Regions from separate parts of the Kurthia populi genome, predicted to be linked through region 2. Evidence: riboswitches for the same ligand, from Rfam matches in the RefSeq annotation. Region 2 holds a riboswitch; the other holds the start of a gene.
The links. A riboswitch is a leader RNA that binds a small molecule or an ion and turns the genes downstream of it on or off. The one in region 2 is predicted to bind thiamine pyrophosphate.
Positions count from the first base shown of each region.

Region 1: it holds a riboswitch for thiamine pyrophosphate, as region 2 does, so the genes downstream of both, thiT (energy-coupled thiamine transporter ThiT) here and thiW (energy coupling factor transporter S component ThiW) in region 2, are expected to answer to the same signal.

Region 1 is NZ_JBHUOR010000117.1:1,482-9,611, forward strand. Features, by position in the region: gene ACFSY7_RS13230 (aminopeptidase) at 213-1,442, shown strand; gene ACFSY7_RS13235 (hypothetical protein) at 1,598-1,711, opposite strand; TPP riboswitch at 1,911-2,015, shown strand; gene thiT (energy-coupled thiamine transporter ThiT) at 2,115-2,669, shown strand; gene map (type I methionyl aminopeptidase) at 2,765-3,517, shown strand; gene ACFSY7_RS13250 (tryptophan-rich sensory protein) at 3,557-4,303, opposite strand; gene ACFSY7_RS13255 (polyphosphate kinase 2 family protein) at 4,460-5,236, shown strand; gene ACFSY7_RS13260 (GNAT family N-acetyltransferase) at 5,271-5,816, shown strand; gene ACFSY7_RS13265 (beta-class carbonic anhydrase) at 6,049-6,612, opposite strand; gene mreBH (rod-share determining protein MreBH) at 6,831-7,838, opposite strand; gene ACFSY7_RS13275 (aminopeptidase) at 8,120-8,130, opposite strand, start outside.
Region 2 is NZ_JBHUOR010000143.1:25,043-33,172, reverse strand. Features, by position in the region: gene cydD (thiol reductant ABC exporter subunit CydD) at 1-1,536, shown strand, start outside; gene cydC (thiol reductant ABC exporter subunit CydC) at 1,520-3,229, shown strand; TPP riboswitch at 3,250-3,358, shown strand; gene thiW (energy coupling factor transporter S component ThiW) at 3,417-3,896, shown strand; gene ACFSY7_RS19815 (MFS transporter) at 4,002-5,453, shown strand; gene ACFSY7_RS19810 (GNAT family N-acetyltransferase) at 5,483-6,019, shown strand; gene ACFSY7_RS19805 (hypothetical protein) at 6,021-6,197, shown strand; gene cdd (cytidine deaminase) at 6,237-6,674, opposite strand; gene ACFSY7_RS19795 (Maf family protein) at 6,750-7,355, shown strand; gene ACFSY7_RS19790 (type IA DNA topoisomerase) at 7,352-8,130, shown strand, end outside.

The sequences.
Region 1 (8,130 bases), on a different contig from region 2:
ACTACTCGTAAGGACGAAGGCAAACGCCCATTCAAAAAGTATGATGAAAATTCATATAAAAAAAATGATGAAGGTAAACGCTCATATAAAAAGAACGGCGAAGAAAATCGCTCATTCAAAAAGTATGATAACGAAGGTACTCGTAGCGGCTCATACAAAAAGAATGATGGCAGCAAACGTCCATATAAAAAACGCTAAGGGGTCGATTAATGATGACATTCGAAGAAAAATTAGCTCAATTTGCTGAGCTTGCTGTAAAAGTAGGGACAAACATTCAGCAAGGTCAAACGCTTTTAATTAACACAACAGTGGATACAATCGAGTTTACTCGTTTAGTTGTGAAAGAAGCATATAAAGCTGGCGCAGCACGCGTAACCGTGAACTACTCAGATGATGTAGTCGCACGACAATTATTTGAAAATGCATCAGTAGAAGAGTTTGAAAAATTCCCTCGTTGGATTACAGAGCAACGTGATGAGTTGATTGAACGTGGTGGCGCACTTCTTTGGATTGATGCAGCAGATCCAGACTTAATGGCTGGCATCCCTGTTGAAAAAATTTCAGCAAACCAAAAAGCGTCAGGTAAAGCATTAGAAAACTATCGTGATGCTGTAATGAATGATAAAATCGCATGGTCAATCATTGCGATTCCGTCGAAAAAATGGGCAGCGAAAGTATTCCCTGAATTACCTGAAGAAGAACAAGTTCCTGCAATGTGGGAAGCAATCTTCAAAACGGTACGTATCGGTGAAGGTAGCGCCGTTGAAAACTGGCAAGCTCACTTGAAAAACTTACATGTGCGCGGTGATTTAATGAATGAAAAGCATTTTGCTAAATTACATTACACAGCGCCAGGTACGGATTTAATTGTTGGCTTACCAGACAAACACATTTGGGCAACTGGCTCTAGTAAAACACCACAAGGCACTGAATTCGTCGCAAATATGCCAACAGAGGAAGTCTTTACATTGCCATCTAAATACGATGTAAACGGCTATGTGTCATCAACAAAACCACTTGTCTATCAAGGGAATATTATCGACAACTTCAAATTAACTTTTGAAAATGGCGTGATTGTGAAAGCAGAGGCACAGCAAGGTGAGGAATTATTAAATGAGTTGATTAAAGCGGATGAAGGCTCTAAATACATTGGTGAAATCGCACTTGTACCACATGAATCACCAATTTCAGCATCTGGCTTACTTTATTACAACACATTATTTGATGAAAATGCATCCAATCATATCGCAATTGGTGCAGCATATCCAACTTGTTATGAGGGTGGTAGCGAGCTATCTGAAGAGGAAATGGATAAAGCAGGCATCAATGTTTCAATTACACATGAAGACTTTATGGTCGGTAGTGCGGAAATGGACATCGATGGCATCCATGCAGACGGGACAGTAGAAGCTGTATTCCGTAAAGGTGCTTGGGCATTTTAATAAAAAGAAAATAGACTTTGACATACATCTAAAAATAACCGCTCCTATGAGCATAAGAAAAACCGGAACCGCGCTATGGCGCAGTTCCGGTTTTTCGTTGTGAACGCTAAAAAAGAAACATGACGTGTTTTGTCCCAGTCTCTTTTTAAATGTCCTTAACGGCGATTTGTAGATTGTGACGCTTTTTTATTATTTAATACTTTTTTCACGATTGGATAAACGACAGGTGCTAATTTAACAGCTGTGCTAATTACTTTTTTTAAGTTCATTATGCATAACCTCACTTTTTAGTAGTTAGTATAGTATTACCGTTGTTGAATTTCTTTAAACGTACAGTACTTTAATTGCTTGTACAATATTGTGAATAAACGGTTCATCTTATTTACGGAAGCGCGTGTGAAAAGTTTCAAAAAGGTTGAAAGCTTGAGCATTTTTCCGTACAATAGGGTTGTTCAATAAACGAGATGTAACAACCACAAGGGGAGCTATTAAAATAGCTGAGAGTGAAGTGCGACTTCTAACCCTTAGAACCTGTAAGTTAATGCTTGCGAAGGAATGTGGATAGACAGCTGACGCTATGCGATGTCAGGGATCTTTCCCTGGCATCGCTTTTTTCATATCTATCTAATCCAACTGGTTTGATTTGTACATCAACATTGGAGGTTGAAGGGATTGAACAGTAAAAATTTATTAATGATGGTCGAAATCGCCATTTTCGCGGCCATCGGTATTATTTTAGATAAGCTGACATTTAGCTTATGGCCACAGGGCGGCTCGATTAGTCTTGTGATGGTGCCAATCGTCATTATGGCGTTTCGCTGGGGCACAGTGGCAGGGCTTGTGACGGGCTTATTAATCGGTACGATGAATGCGATGTTTGGCGGCTTTATTTTAACACCGCTACAAGGCTTTATTGATTACTTCTTTGCGTTTACTGTAGTAGGGCTTGCAGGGCTTTTACGTCCACTTGTTACACGTGCCCAAACAGCGAGTGAGAAGGCCTTGTACATTACAATAGGGACGATTATCGGCGGTTTAATTCGCTATGTAGCTCATGCAACAGCTGGCTATGTATTCTTCTCTGAATATGCGGGTGACCAAAATCCACTAATTTATACGATTGTCTATAATGGTTCGTACATGGTGCCAGCCATTATTTTAACGGCAGCGATTGTTAGTCTACTCATGACAAAGGCACCGAAACTATTGGAGCCTAAAAAACGATAAAGAAACGAAGGAACTGAATTAATTCAGTTCCTTTTTCGTCATGAAAAAAGTGTGATATAGTAGAAGAAGATTCAATATAAAGGAGATCTTGAACGATGATTGTGAAAACGCAAGAAGAATTTGATGCGTTAATGAAAGCAGGCCGTGCAATGGCTGAAATTCGTGACGCCCTTAAAAATGCGACAAAACCTGGTGTGACAACAAAAGAATTAGATGAATTAGCTGGTAAATTATTCGAAGAAAAAGGTGCTGTATCAGGCCCTAAAGCAGAATATGACTTCCCAGGTTATACATGTATTAGTGTAAATGAATGTGTTGCCCATGGTATTCCGGACAACCGTAAACTACAAGAAGGCGATATGATTAACATTGATGTATCAGGCCATGTAGACGGTTTCTATGCAGATACAGGTGTATCATTTGTTGTAGGCGATGTTGAAAAACCAGAACTTCAAATCCTTTGCGATGTGGCTCAAAGCTCATTTGACCGCGCAATGGCAAAAATTAAACCAGGTGCGCGCTTGAACCAAATCGGTAAAGCTGTAGAACGTGAAGCACATGATAAAGGTTTAAAAGTAATCATGAACTTAACAGGCCATGGTGTAGGTCATTCATTACATGAAGAACCTCAATACGTTTTAAACTACTATGATGCATGGGATGCAACAATGATGAAAGAAGGCATGGTTTTCGCTGTAGAACCATTCATTTCTCAAGCTGCTGAAAACATCGTAGAGGGCACAGATGGCTGGGCATTCTTAACACCAGATAAATCATTTGTTGCACAATTAGAACATACAGTTATCGTAACGAAAAATGGTCCTGTATTAACAACAAAAATCGATTAATTTCAATAAAAAAAGACTGTAGCGGAAGCGTTTCTTCTGTTACAGTCTTTTTTTATTTGCGTTAGATGGCAAACGTTTGCGTATGAAAATGATCCCAACAATCAAGACGCCGCTTAAAAATAATGCAGCTGTTGTGACAAGCAATTCATTGAAAGTATTAGCAATGGCTACACCAATTAAAAACCAAATGAATACAGCGGGAAAGGCGGCGTCATAAAGATGGAAGCGGATTGCGAGTGCAAGTGCGGCTGCACACGTTAACAATACAACAGCCCATAGCTGACGACTAAGGCCAAAATCAATGAGGTTATTCGAAATAAACAGGAAGCCGATAGTTAAAAAAGTGAGGAATGCTATAGCAGCAAATGCAATTGAAATTGGCAGGCGTCCATTCATTTTATTCTCTGTTAATGGGTAGGTTAAATACAGTATGAATAAGCAGATAGAGATCACAGCTAGTGCCGCAAGTGCAAGAATAAATTGCTCATAATGCCATAAATTAATCCAAACGATAAATACAATCGAGCTTATCGCAAATAAAATGGCTTGCGTGAGTGTTAGTGCAGAAGCTGTATGGCGCTTTTGCCATTGCGCAAAAACCCAATAAGCGAGTAATATCAAAGCGCCTGGGAATAGCCAATAAACGTATAGAGCTGGAAACATTAATATTTTATAACTGTAGGCCAGTTCAAGTGCCGTATGATTGTTGAGTGGTAGTGCATAAGCAGATAAGCTGGCGATAAATAAAGCGATGAACGCCAACAGAACAATTAAAAATCTGCCCAATGATAACCCCTCCTAAAAATAAAGATATACGTATTAGTATACCTCATGAATCGCGTGCAACAATTTTCATTTCTGTGAACATTCTTCGAACATACGCATATATTGCGCTTTAGCACTGCATAGCTGTAAAATATATGTAATCTACTAAAGGGAGCGATGAAGTTGGTACAAAAAATTGACAAGCTAGATTTATCGAAAAAGTTGAGTGACCAAATTTCGTATAAAAAGGAATTAAAGAAGCTACAATATGAAATGTTGAACATTCAACAGTTTTTATTTAAGCATGATATTGGCTTAATTTTAGGCTTTGAAGGAATGGATGCAGCTGGTAAAGGTGGCGCCATCAAACGACTAACAGAGCGTCTTGACCCACGTGGTTATATCGTACATCCGATTGCTGCACCAACACCAGAGGAATTGAAATACAATCATTTACAACGTTTTTGGAATCGACTACCTGCAAGAGGTCAAATCGGTATTTTTGACCGCACATGGTATGGTCGTGTGCTCGTTGAACGTATTGAGGGCTTTGCGAAGAAAAAAGAATGGAAACGTGCCTACGAAGAATTAAATCAGTTTGAAAAAGTGCTAACAGATGATAATTATATTGTGTTAAAATTTTGGGTGCAGATTTCAGAGGAAGAGCAACTTCAACGTTTTAAAGACCGTAAAGAAGATCCGTATAAGCAATGGAAATTAACAGATGAGGATTGGCGCAATCGTGAAAAATGGCCTTTATACGTAGAAGCTGCTGATGAAATGTTTGAAAAAACGGATAAAAAGAATGCACCGTGGGTATTAATAGAGGGTAATGATAAAAAATACGCGCGTATTGAAGTGTTGAAACAAGTTATTAAACATGTCACAGCAGAATGTGAAAAACGTGGTCTCACAATCACAGACCCTGCAGAGGCAGTTTCAAAAGAAGTTTAACCTGACACGCCGTAGATAAAGAGAAGGTGTAGCGATGGTCGTTTTAAACGGAGAACAATGTTTTTTACGGACGTTACAAGAAGAGGATGTTCGTCAGATGACGGAACTTGTACGCCGCAATAAAGTGTATTGGTCTATTTATGAGCCGAGGCATCCTTCGGAGTATTACACGGAGAAAATTCAATTGCGTAAAATTCAAGAATCCATTCGTCAAATGCAGATGCGTAGAGAATTTAGTTTTGGTATTTTTTTACGCGGTTCGCAGGAGCTCATTGGTCATATTTCGATTTATGCTATTAAACGCTTGCCTTTCTCGAGTGCATTTGTTGGGTATTCATTGGATGAGGCCCAGACGGGAAAAGGGATTGCGACAGAGGCACTGGAGCTTATTTGTCGCTTTGCGTTTGAGGATATTGGGATTCACCGTTTAGAAGCTTATGTATCACCGAAAAATGTCGGCTCTGTGCGTGTGCTAGAAAAGGCAAAATTTGACCAAGAGGGCCTCTTGAAGCAACTGCTATATGTGAATGGAGAGTGGGAAGACCATTATATGTACGCATTACTTGAAGACGTTTATTGAAAGGGTAAGGCCACCTTTAGACGCTGGTGGAAACGCTATAAAGCGCTGTTGAATCAATAAAAGAAGAGACTGGTACAAAACACGTCATGTTCCTTTTTTAGCGTTCATAACGAAAAACCGGAACCGCACTTTGGCGCGATTCCGGTTTTTCTTATGTTCATATGAGAGGTTGTTTTTACACGTATGTCAAAGCCTCTTTTTTAGTTGAGTCTAACTCAATCAAAAATTTAAATTAGTCTGTGTAACCACTTGTTACTAAATCAAGTTTTCCTGTTTCAGGATCAATTACTAAGCCATGTACAGGAATTTCTTTTGATACTAATGGGTGGTTACGGATAACGTCTACACTATGTTCAACGTTTTTCGTTACATCGCCAAAGCCTTTTAGCCATTGGTTTAAGTCAACGCCAGAATATTGAACGTTTTTAATTGTTTCTACGCTGATGCCACGTTGTTTCATATTTTCTAGGACAACTGCTGGATCTACGGCACTCATACCGCAGTCATAGTGACCAACAACGAAGATTTCATCTGCTTGTAGAGCATAGATTGCAACAAGAAGACTACGCATGATACCACCGAATGGGTGACTCACTGTTGCGCCAGCACTTTTAACCATTTTTACATCCCCATTATGAATGTTCATTGCTTTTGGTAAAAGTTCTACAAGGCGCGTATCCATACACGTTAAGATTACATAGTGCTTGTCTGGATATTTGCTTGTGATGTAAGGTTCATATTGTTTTTCTTCTACGAACGTACCGTTAAAATCTAAAATATCATCTAATACTGCCATTATGATATTTCCCCCTTTATGTCAGAAAAAATCTGAATTTGTGTTAGTACACATTTTTTATTGTATCGAAAATTAGTATAAAAATATATTACTTTGACACAAATTAGACAATAATGGCGTTGGACTATAAAATTTTGTTTATTTATCAGAAAGTTTGAAAAATAAAGTGCTATATAACAGAAATAAAAAAACATGCTTCGGCATGTTTTTTTACTGGACTATTTGATTTTTGATTTTGATACTAAATCAAGTGAGTCGATTGAGCGACCTGTACCGATGGCAACAGATTCAAGTGGAGACGGGGCAAGATGAACAGGAACTAATAATACTTCACGTAACCATTCTGTCATGCCTTTAAGTAATGAACCGCCACCTGTAAGAACAATGCCTTCCTCGACAATGTCCCCGGCTAGTTCTGGTGGACAGTTTTCAAGAGAGCGACGAATCATTTCTAAAATAGAAAGCATTGATTCTTTTAAGCATTCTTGAATTTCAGTAGAAGTGATTGTCACTGCTTGTGGTAAGCCACGTACGATATCGCGACCACTAACAGTCATTTCTTCTTCTGTGTGCTCAACTGGCGCATAGCCAATCTCTTTTTTTAGACGCTCTGCAGTCGGAATACCGATAAGAACGCTATATTTTTGACGTATATAGTGAACGATTTCTTCATTGAAGCGGTCGCCACCAATTTTTAATGTATTGGATGTCACGATACCACCAAATGAAATGATGCCAACTTCTGTTGTGCCACCGCCGATATCGACGATTACACTAGCAATTGGTTCTTGAATAGGTAAATCTGCACCGATAGCCGCTGCGACAGGCTCGTCAATTAAAAAGACGTCCTTTGCACCGCATTGTGTTGCCGCATCTTTAATCGCTAGGCGCTCTACAGATGTTGCTCCAGATGGCGCACAAATTACGACATTTGGTTTGCGAAATGATGTGCCGTTTTTAATTGCACGATCTAGAACTGTTTTTAACATGGCTACAGTCATATCAAAATCTGCAATGACGCCATCGCGTAGTGGACGAGATACCACGATTGCAGGTGGCGTTTTGCCAATCATTGCTTGGGCTTCTGTGCCAATCGCAATAACTTCTTTCGTGTTTTTATTCATTGCTATAACTGAAGGCTCATTAATAATGATGCCGTTGTTTTTTGTGTAAACGAGTGTGTTTGCTGTACCTAAATCGATGCCGATTGCTGTGCTAGAAAACATGTTTAAACCCCTCCTAAGGCAATACAAATCCATTGTAGATTAAAGTATAAAGCATAAACAGATATTTTTGTATACGCCAATCCTCATAGAACGGATTTTACTAGGTCGAAAATATCTTTTAAATCCCTTTAAATGGGTCTATTTCATACTATTAATCCTTTTAAAATAATGAATGATACTAAAATGTAATACAAATTTAAAAAAGGTCATATTGATTCAAAAAGACTAAAAAAACAGCAAACGCAACTATCCGCGTTTGCTGTTTTGAAGTTTATTCCTTATTAAAAGGCCC
Region 2 (8,130 bases):
TTTGCGGTGTGTTTTATTGGCAAACAAGTCATTGTTGCCTTACGTGAACGCTTTATTACGGCCTATGCGAAAAAAATGGGGCATCATTTACGCAATGATTTACTACATCATATTTTTGATGTAGGATCGCAGCGTACTGCAACCGGACAAACGGTGACATTAGCCGTTGAAGGGATTCGTAATGTGGAAACGTATATTAAGCTCTTTTTACCGAAGCTTATTAATATGATGGTGATTCCGTTAATGATTGCCATCTTCGTTTGGACAGAAAATGTGCGTTCTGCAATCATATTGGTTGTCGTCGTACCAATTCTCATTTTTTTCTTGGCACTTGTAGGTCTTGCAGCAAAGGCAAAAGCTGATCGCCAGTATGAGTCCTACGAACAGTTATCAAACCACTTCGTAGATTCCTTACGCGGCATTATGACATTACGTGTATTAGGACTTAGTAAACGTTATGACCGTAATATTGAGCGGGTTAGTGAACAATACCGCAAAGCAACGATGAGCACATTACGTTTGGCCTTTTTATCAACATTTGCCCTCGAGTTTTTTACGAGTTTATCCGTTGCCATTGTCGCATTGTTTTTAGGGCTTGGTTTAATTAATGGCACAATCGTGTTATTACCGGCATTAACTGTTCTCATTGTGGCACCGGACTATTTTTCACCAATTCGCGAGTTTGGTAGTGATTATCATGCAACACTTGATGGGAAAAATGCTTTTAAGACAATTCAACAAGCACTAGAGGAGCACCGACAATCGCTTGACCATACGCCGGTAGCACAGTGGGATGAGAAAAGCCAATTAATGCTCGATGGCGTCCGTGTTAAAGATCGTGTAATACCAAAAGCGTGGCATGTAACGGCACAAGGCTATGAGAAAATTGGCATTATTGGTGCGTCAGGTGCCGGGAAATCAACGTTATTATCATTACTTGGAGGGTTTTTAACTACGACAGGCGGCCGTATTACGGTTAATGGTCAAGTATTACCATCGTTATACAATGCAGATTGGCAACGCCAATTGTATTATATTCCACAACACCCTTATATTTTTCACGATACATTACGCAATAACATTGCCTTTTATACACCACATGCGAGTGAGGAGGCGATTATAGCGGCTTGTGATCGTGCGGGATTACGTGAAGTAATTGAGGCATTGCCCCATGGTTTAGATGAATGGATTGGGGAATCTGGAAGAATATTGAGTGGAGGACAAGAACAACGAATTGCGCTAGCACGTGCTTTTCTGGAAGACCGCCGCATATTATTATTCGATGAACCGACCGCGCATCTAGATATCGAAACGGAAGCGGAATTAAAGGAGCGCATATTACCGTTATTTGACGAGCGTCTTGTCTTTTTTGCAACGCATCGCTTGCATTGGATGCACAATATGGACCGGATTATTGTCATTGATGATGGTGAAATTGTCGAAGTTGGCACCCATGAACAACTTATGAAACAACAAGGTCACTATGCTGCACTTATTGCCGCACAAGGAGGAAAATGTCATGAACGATTGGATTAAGCCTTATGTAAAAGCGCATAAAGGCCTGCTTATATTGACGATTCTTTTCGGCGTGGGTGCACTCATTGCTGCATGTGCACTCTTGTTTACATCGGGATATTTAATTTCAAAGTCGTCATTACGACCTGAAAATATCTTGCTTGTCTACGTGCCAATTGTCTTAGTACGTGCATTTGGGATTTCACGTCCCGTACTTAATTATTTACAACAGCTTGCAAGCCATTCCTTTGTATTAGCCGTGTTATCAAAAATGCGCGTGCGATTATTTCAACGATTAGAGACGCAGGCGCTCGTTTTAAAAGAACGTTATGCAATCGGCGATTTATTAGGGTTACTGGCCGATGACTTAGAGCATTTGCAAAACTTTTATTTAAAAACAATTTTCCCAGCGCTATTTGCACTTATATTGTATGGCATCGCGATTATCGCATTGGGTGTATTTAGCATTCCATATGCTTTGTTGTTAGCTTTGCTATTTGGCATCCTTGTATTTGTATTGCCATATGTAGCATTAAAACGCAATCGACAACATATGCTTGATATGAAAATAGTGCGGGCGGAACTTTATAATGACTTAACAGATGCTGTAATGGGTGCAACAGACTGGAAATTAAGCGGTCGTGCAGATCAAATGATTGCCGGGAAACAACAAATTGCTGCGCGTTATGACCGACTAGAAGCAAAAATTGAAGCATCGAGTCGTCGACGTTCGATTGTTTTTCAAGTAGTCGCTGCTGCGTCAGTGATTCTATTAGTTATGTTTGGAAGCGACATGGCGCAAACTGCTGTTTTTCATCCAATGTGGATTGCGGCCTTTGTACTTGTTGCGTTACCGCTACTTGAAGCGTTTATGCCAATTAGCGATGCAATTAGCCATTTCCCAAGTTATGACACGTCATTTGCACGTCTTATGGAAGTCGAGGGACGAAGCGAAGACGCACAGCCATGCACTACATTACCTACTGGGCCTTATACCGTTGATATATCAAATGTCGCTTTTCAATATGATAATAGGACCGTACTCCGGGATGTATCAATGACATGGCACCCACGTCAAAAAGTCGCGATTTTAGGGAAAACAGGTACCGGTAAAAGTACGCTTGGTAAGTTATTACTGGGGGCGTATAAGCCGACTGCTGGTACGGTAACGATTAACGGCGTGCATATGCATACGCTACGTCATGACACATCACAGCTTATCGCGGTCTTAGAACAAAAGCCGTATTTATTTGATACGACGATTATGAATAATATTCGACTTGGAAATGTTTCGGCAAGTGATGCGGAGGTCATTGAAGCGGCGAAAAAAGTTCAGTTGCATGAGATGATTGAGACATTACCACATGGCTATGACACGCGTGTCGAAGAACTTGGCACACGCTTTTCTGGTGGGGAACGTCAGCGTATCGCGCTTGCTCGTATTTTATTACAGCAAACGCCCATTGTATTATTAGATGAGCCAACTGTTGGTTTAGACCCCGTAACTGAGCAGGAATTGATTCATACGATATTTGAGGTTCTTAGCAATAAAACAGTCGTATGGATTACACACCATTTAGCAGCAATGGCTCATATGGATACCATTTATATGCTTGAAAATGGTCGAGTGCGTGTAAAAGGTTCGCATGAACAGTTGTTAGCAGATGACGCAAGATACCGAAAATTATACGACTTAGACTATCCATTTGACTAATTTTATGATACAGTAGCGGGGACGATTGCTAGGAGTGTCAGTGTGACTGACTGAGAGAGCGCTACAGCCGCTTAATCCTTGAAACCTGATCTAGTTCATACTAGCGGAGGGAAGCAACTTACAAAGATAATAAGGGCCTGGCTCTTTTTCTTTTGGCAATCGCATCAGAAAGAGAGGGGCTTTTTATATGAAAAAAATGACGTTATTAGCGATGTATATCGCGATTTGTGTTATCGGCTCAAGTGTTGTGAGCATCCCGATTGGTGTGGCAAAAGTGGCGCCCATTCAGCATATGATGACCATTATTTGCACGGTAACACTAGGGCCGATTCCGGCAATTATACAGGCTATATTGGCATCACTTATTCGACTGATGATGGGGACGGGGACTTTATTAGCCATTCCAGGAAGTGTTATAGGGGCAGTGCTTGCAGGTATGCTCTATAGGATAACGAAAAGACGCATAGCCGCAATCAGTGGGGAAATAATTGGCACAGGCATCATCGCATCCCTTGTTGCGGTACCTTATAGTATGTTCTTTATGCATGCACCCGCGGTATCTGCGTTATTTTTCATGCCGTCCTTTTTATTGTCGACGGTGACAGGCGCCATGCTAGCGCTCGCGATACTAAAAGCTGTCCCAACACGCTATTTAGCGATTCAGTAGTGTAAAAGCCGACGTATGAACGACGTCGGCTTTTTTTATTGCCAAATACAGGCACAATAGAAGCCAATAGCGACAAGTATGCGGTATACTTTTTAGTAATGAATAATGGAAGAAGGGAATACTGTGCACTCAAAAGCTGTGCAATTTTTACGAACGATGGGCATTTTAGACGGCCTATCGCTATTAATTTTATTAGGTGTCGCGATGCCACTAAAATATGTGTGGGATTTGCCACTAGCGGTAACGATTATGGGCAGTTTGCATGGCGCCATTTTTATGTTGTATCTCGCGTCGATTGCGTGGGCCCAGTTACGTATGCAATGGCCCATTGTTTATTCCATTGTAGCGGTCTTTGTTGCCTTTATCCCATTTGGGAACTTTTTATTCGATCGATACATAAAGCGGGCTGAAGCACGTTATCGACCGCAACCATTTAAACAAATTTGGTTATTGTATGGTGCGATTTTCTTTACGTTTCTCGATTTATTCGCACAGCTTCCCGTCATGAGTACCTTTGCACTGTCATTAGGCGCTTCGACGATGATAGCCGGACTTGTCGTTGGGATGTATTCCTTTACGAATATGTTTGGGAATATGGCGTCGGGTATTTTAACTGACCGTGTGGGAGCGAAGCGTATTGCAATAATTGGACTGATGCTTACGGTGCTATCATTATGTGCATATACGGTTATTGATTCACCGACCACCTTGCTCGTACTACGTGCCTGTCATGGCTTTGTGGCAGGACTTATTACACCGGCCGCCTTTACGCTTGTCGCCAATCAAACAGCCCAGCAAACACAGGGCAGTCAGTCGGCATTAACGGGTGCCTTTGTCGGCATTGCGGCGATTTTAGGCCCAGCTTATAGCGGCATTGTGGCAACGCGTACCTCGGTACCATTTGTGCTGATGACGGTCGCAATCATTGGTGCCGTTGTCGTTGTGGCATTAATATTTTTCCAGCTAACGGTGAAAAAGAAATCGCAGACGACGCAACAAACGTTTAGCTGGAATACACGCGCCATACGTGCCTTTATGGCGGCCTTTTTGCTGATGATGTCACAAGGGGCGCTGGCGTATTTATTACCAATTCGTATCGAATTATTAGGCTATGAATCGCGGTTAAGTGGCACGCTGATGAGTATGTTTGGCATTGTGGCGGTCTTATTATTTGTACTGCCAACACGTTATGTATTTGATAAATGGTCTGCTAAATGGCTCATGGTGTTAGGGATTGCCTTTATTGGAATCAGTCAGTTTTTTATTAGTATCACAACGTCGCAAGTGTTCCTTTATGCGATACTTGCCTTGTATGGTGTTGGCTTTGCGCTATTATTCCCCGCAATGAATCGCATGCTTATTGAAGGAACGACCGAACAAACAAGAGGGCGTGCGTACGGGTATTTTTATGCGTTCTTCTCGCTTGGTACGGTCGTTGGCTCATCGGGGCTGGCGTTATTACCATTGTCACTTACCGGTCAATTTTATGTCATTGCAGGGGTTTTACTAATCGCAAGTTGTCTCTTAAGCGTTACGAGGGACCGCGACATGCTATAATAAGCGCATAGTTAAAGGGGGCGTTTAGAATGGAATGGCAATTAGATGCGCACACAACGTTACAACAATTAAGTGATGCGCATGCAGAGGCGATGTTTGCAGCAGTAGATGAACACCGTAGCTACTTACGCGAATGGCTTCCGTGGGTTGATGGCACGAAAACGATTTTAGATACGCGTCAATTTATCGCCTTCACCGAAAAGCAATTTGCGGTATCAGGCATTTTAAATATGGCGATTTTATATAAGGGACAGTTTGCAGGGACGGTTGGCACACATGCGCTCGATCGTGAAAATCGTTCGACATCGATTGGCTACTGGCTTGCGGAAGACTTTCAAGGGCATGGTCTTATGACGCGCAGTGTCGCAAGACTTGTCGACTATTTATTTGATGCCGTAAAGCTTCATCGTGTTGAAATTCGTGCAGCCGTTGAAAATCGTGCAAGTCGTGCCATTCCCGAGCGCCTTGGCTTTACACAGGAGGGTATCGCGCGTGAGTCGGAATGGCTGTATGACCATTTTGTCGACCATGCGGTGTATGCACTATTGGAAGGGGAACGTTCGTAATATGAAGATTCCATGGCAATTTGTATTATTTTTTGCATTAGCGTGGCTCGTTGTCATGCTAATTGTTAGCTATCTCGTCGTTGGGCGTGTCGTATTTGGTCCAACGATTGTCGGCCTCGTTATTTTTGTCGGTGGTTGGTATTTACTTTTAAAATGGTATGCAAAGAGAAAAAAATAGCATGAAAAAAGGAGGCGCAGTATTGCGGCTCCTTTTTGCTTACATGTCTAATTCCGTAAACGCAAACGGTAATAATTCTTTTAACGCAAGCTCTTTAATATCCCCCGCGCGATTTGTTAAATAAACCGGCATATTCGGTGTGAAAAATTCAGCCATGACTTGGCGGCAAATGCTACATGGTGGTAAGAAATCGTCCGTATCACCGGCAACGGCAATCGCTACAAAATCGCCTTTTTTATACCCCTGTGTTAGCGCCGTGAAAATCGCCGTACGCTCTGCACAGTTTGTGGCACCAAATGACACATTTTCAACATTGACGCCCGTAATGACCGAGCCATCTGTTAAAAGTAACGCAGCTCCTACTGGAAATTTGGAGTATGGGCTATACGAGTTTTTTAAGACGCCGCGCGCCTCGTTCATTAACTGTTCTTTATTCATAAAAAGTACCCCTTTGTTATGTAGTGTATAGATAAACATACTTGATTGCTCTGCCTTTTGTAAAGCAGTAGTGAATGTTAAAATGAAATTACTAGATAGAATGCGAGGGATTTTATGAATTTTCAAACGACAGCATCATTTATTTTAGCATCACAGTCACCGCGCCGTCGTGAGTTATTTGCACAGCTCCATATACCATTTGACGTGCAATCAGCCGATGTTGAGGAGACAAGCGTGGCATTTCAGACAGCACCGCAATATGTGCAAGACGTCGCGTTATTAAAGGCACAGGCCGTCGCGGCTAAACATCCAGATGCCGTTGTCATTGGCTCGGATACGATTGTTGTCTATCATGACCAGCTTTTACATAAACCAAAAACGACAAATGAAGCGGTACAGCATTTGCAAAAACTACGCGGTAAAACACATGAGGTCCTAACGGCAGTTGCGATTGTCACCGCACAGAATACCTATAGTTTTGTCGAAACGACATCAGTGACATTCCGTATGGTTTCGGATGCTTTTATTGAGGCATATGTCGCAACAGGAGATCCATTTGATAAGGCAGGTGGCTACGGCATTCAAACGGATGGCGTCTTTTTTGTCGAAAAAATTGACGGCGATTACTTAACGGTTGTAGGCCTTCCGCTTAGTCGCTTAACCGACGAATTACTACAGCATAACCTACTACAACTCGAAACACAGGAGGTGCAGGCATGAGCATTGTCATATTAGCTGAAAAACCATCGCAGGCAAAGGCGTATGCAGAAGCCTTTCCTGTCGCGAAAAAAACAAAACATTTTATTGAGCTTGCGCCAAATGAGGTCTTTCCATCAGGGGCTGTCATTACATGGGGCATCGGCCATTTAGTGGAGCTAAAGGCACCGGCTGAGTATGATAGTGCTTGGAAGCGCTGGAAGCTAGATGTGCTGCCGATGATTCCTTCAAAATATGAATTTAAAGTAGCAAAAGGCAAGTGGGAGCAATTCCAGGAAGTGAAAAAATTACTCAAGGGAGCAGACGTCTTAATTAATGCCTGTGACGTGGACCGCGAAGGCTCGAATATTTTTTATTCGATTTTGCGTCAAGCCGGCGTGCGCAATAAGCCGATTCAGCGTTTATGGATTAATTCACTAGAGGCCGACGAAATTCGTGCGGGCTTTCGTCAGCTTCAAGACAATGCGAAGGATTTACGGATGTTTAAAGAGGCCGAAACACGCCAAATTAGCGACTGGCTTGTTGGCATGAATGCGAGTCGTCTGTATACGGTGCTGTTAAAGCAGCAGGGGCTAAATGAGGTCATGTCGATTGGACGCGTGCAATCGCCAACGGTCTTTATGATTTATGAGCGCCAATGTGAAATTGAAAACTTTAAGCCGAAGAAATTTTATGAGCTAATGGGGAAATTCAATGCGGCACAAGGGGAATATAGTGGCAAGGCGAAGGTGAAAAAGGAGACGTATGAAGAAGCACTAGCGATTTTAACGCAGGCAGG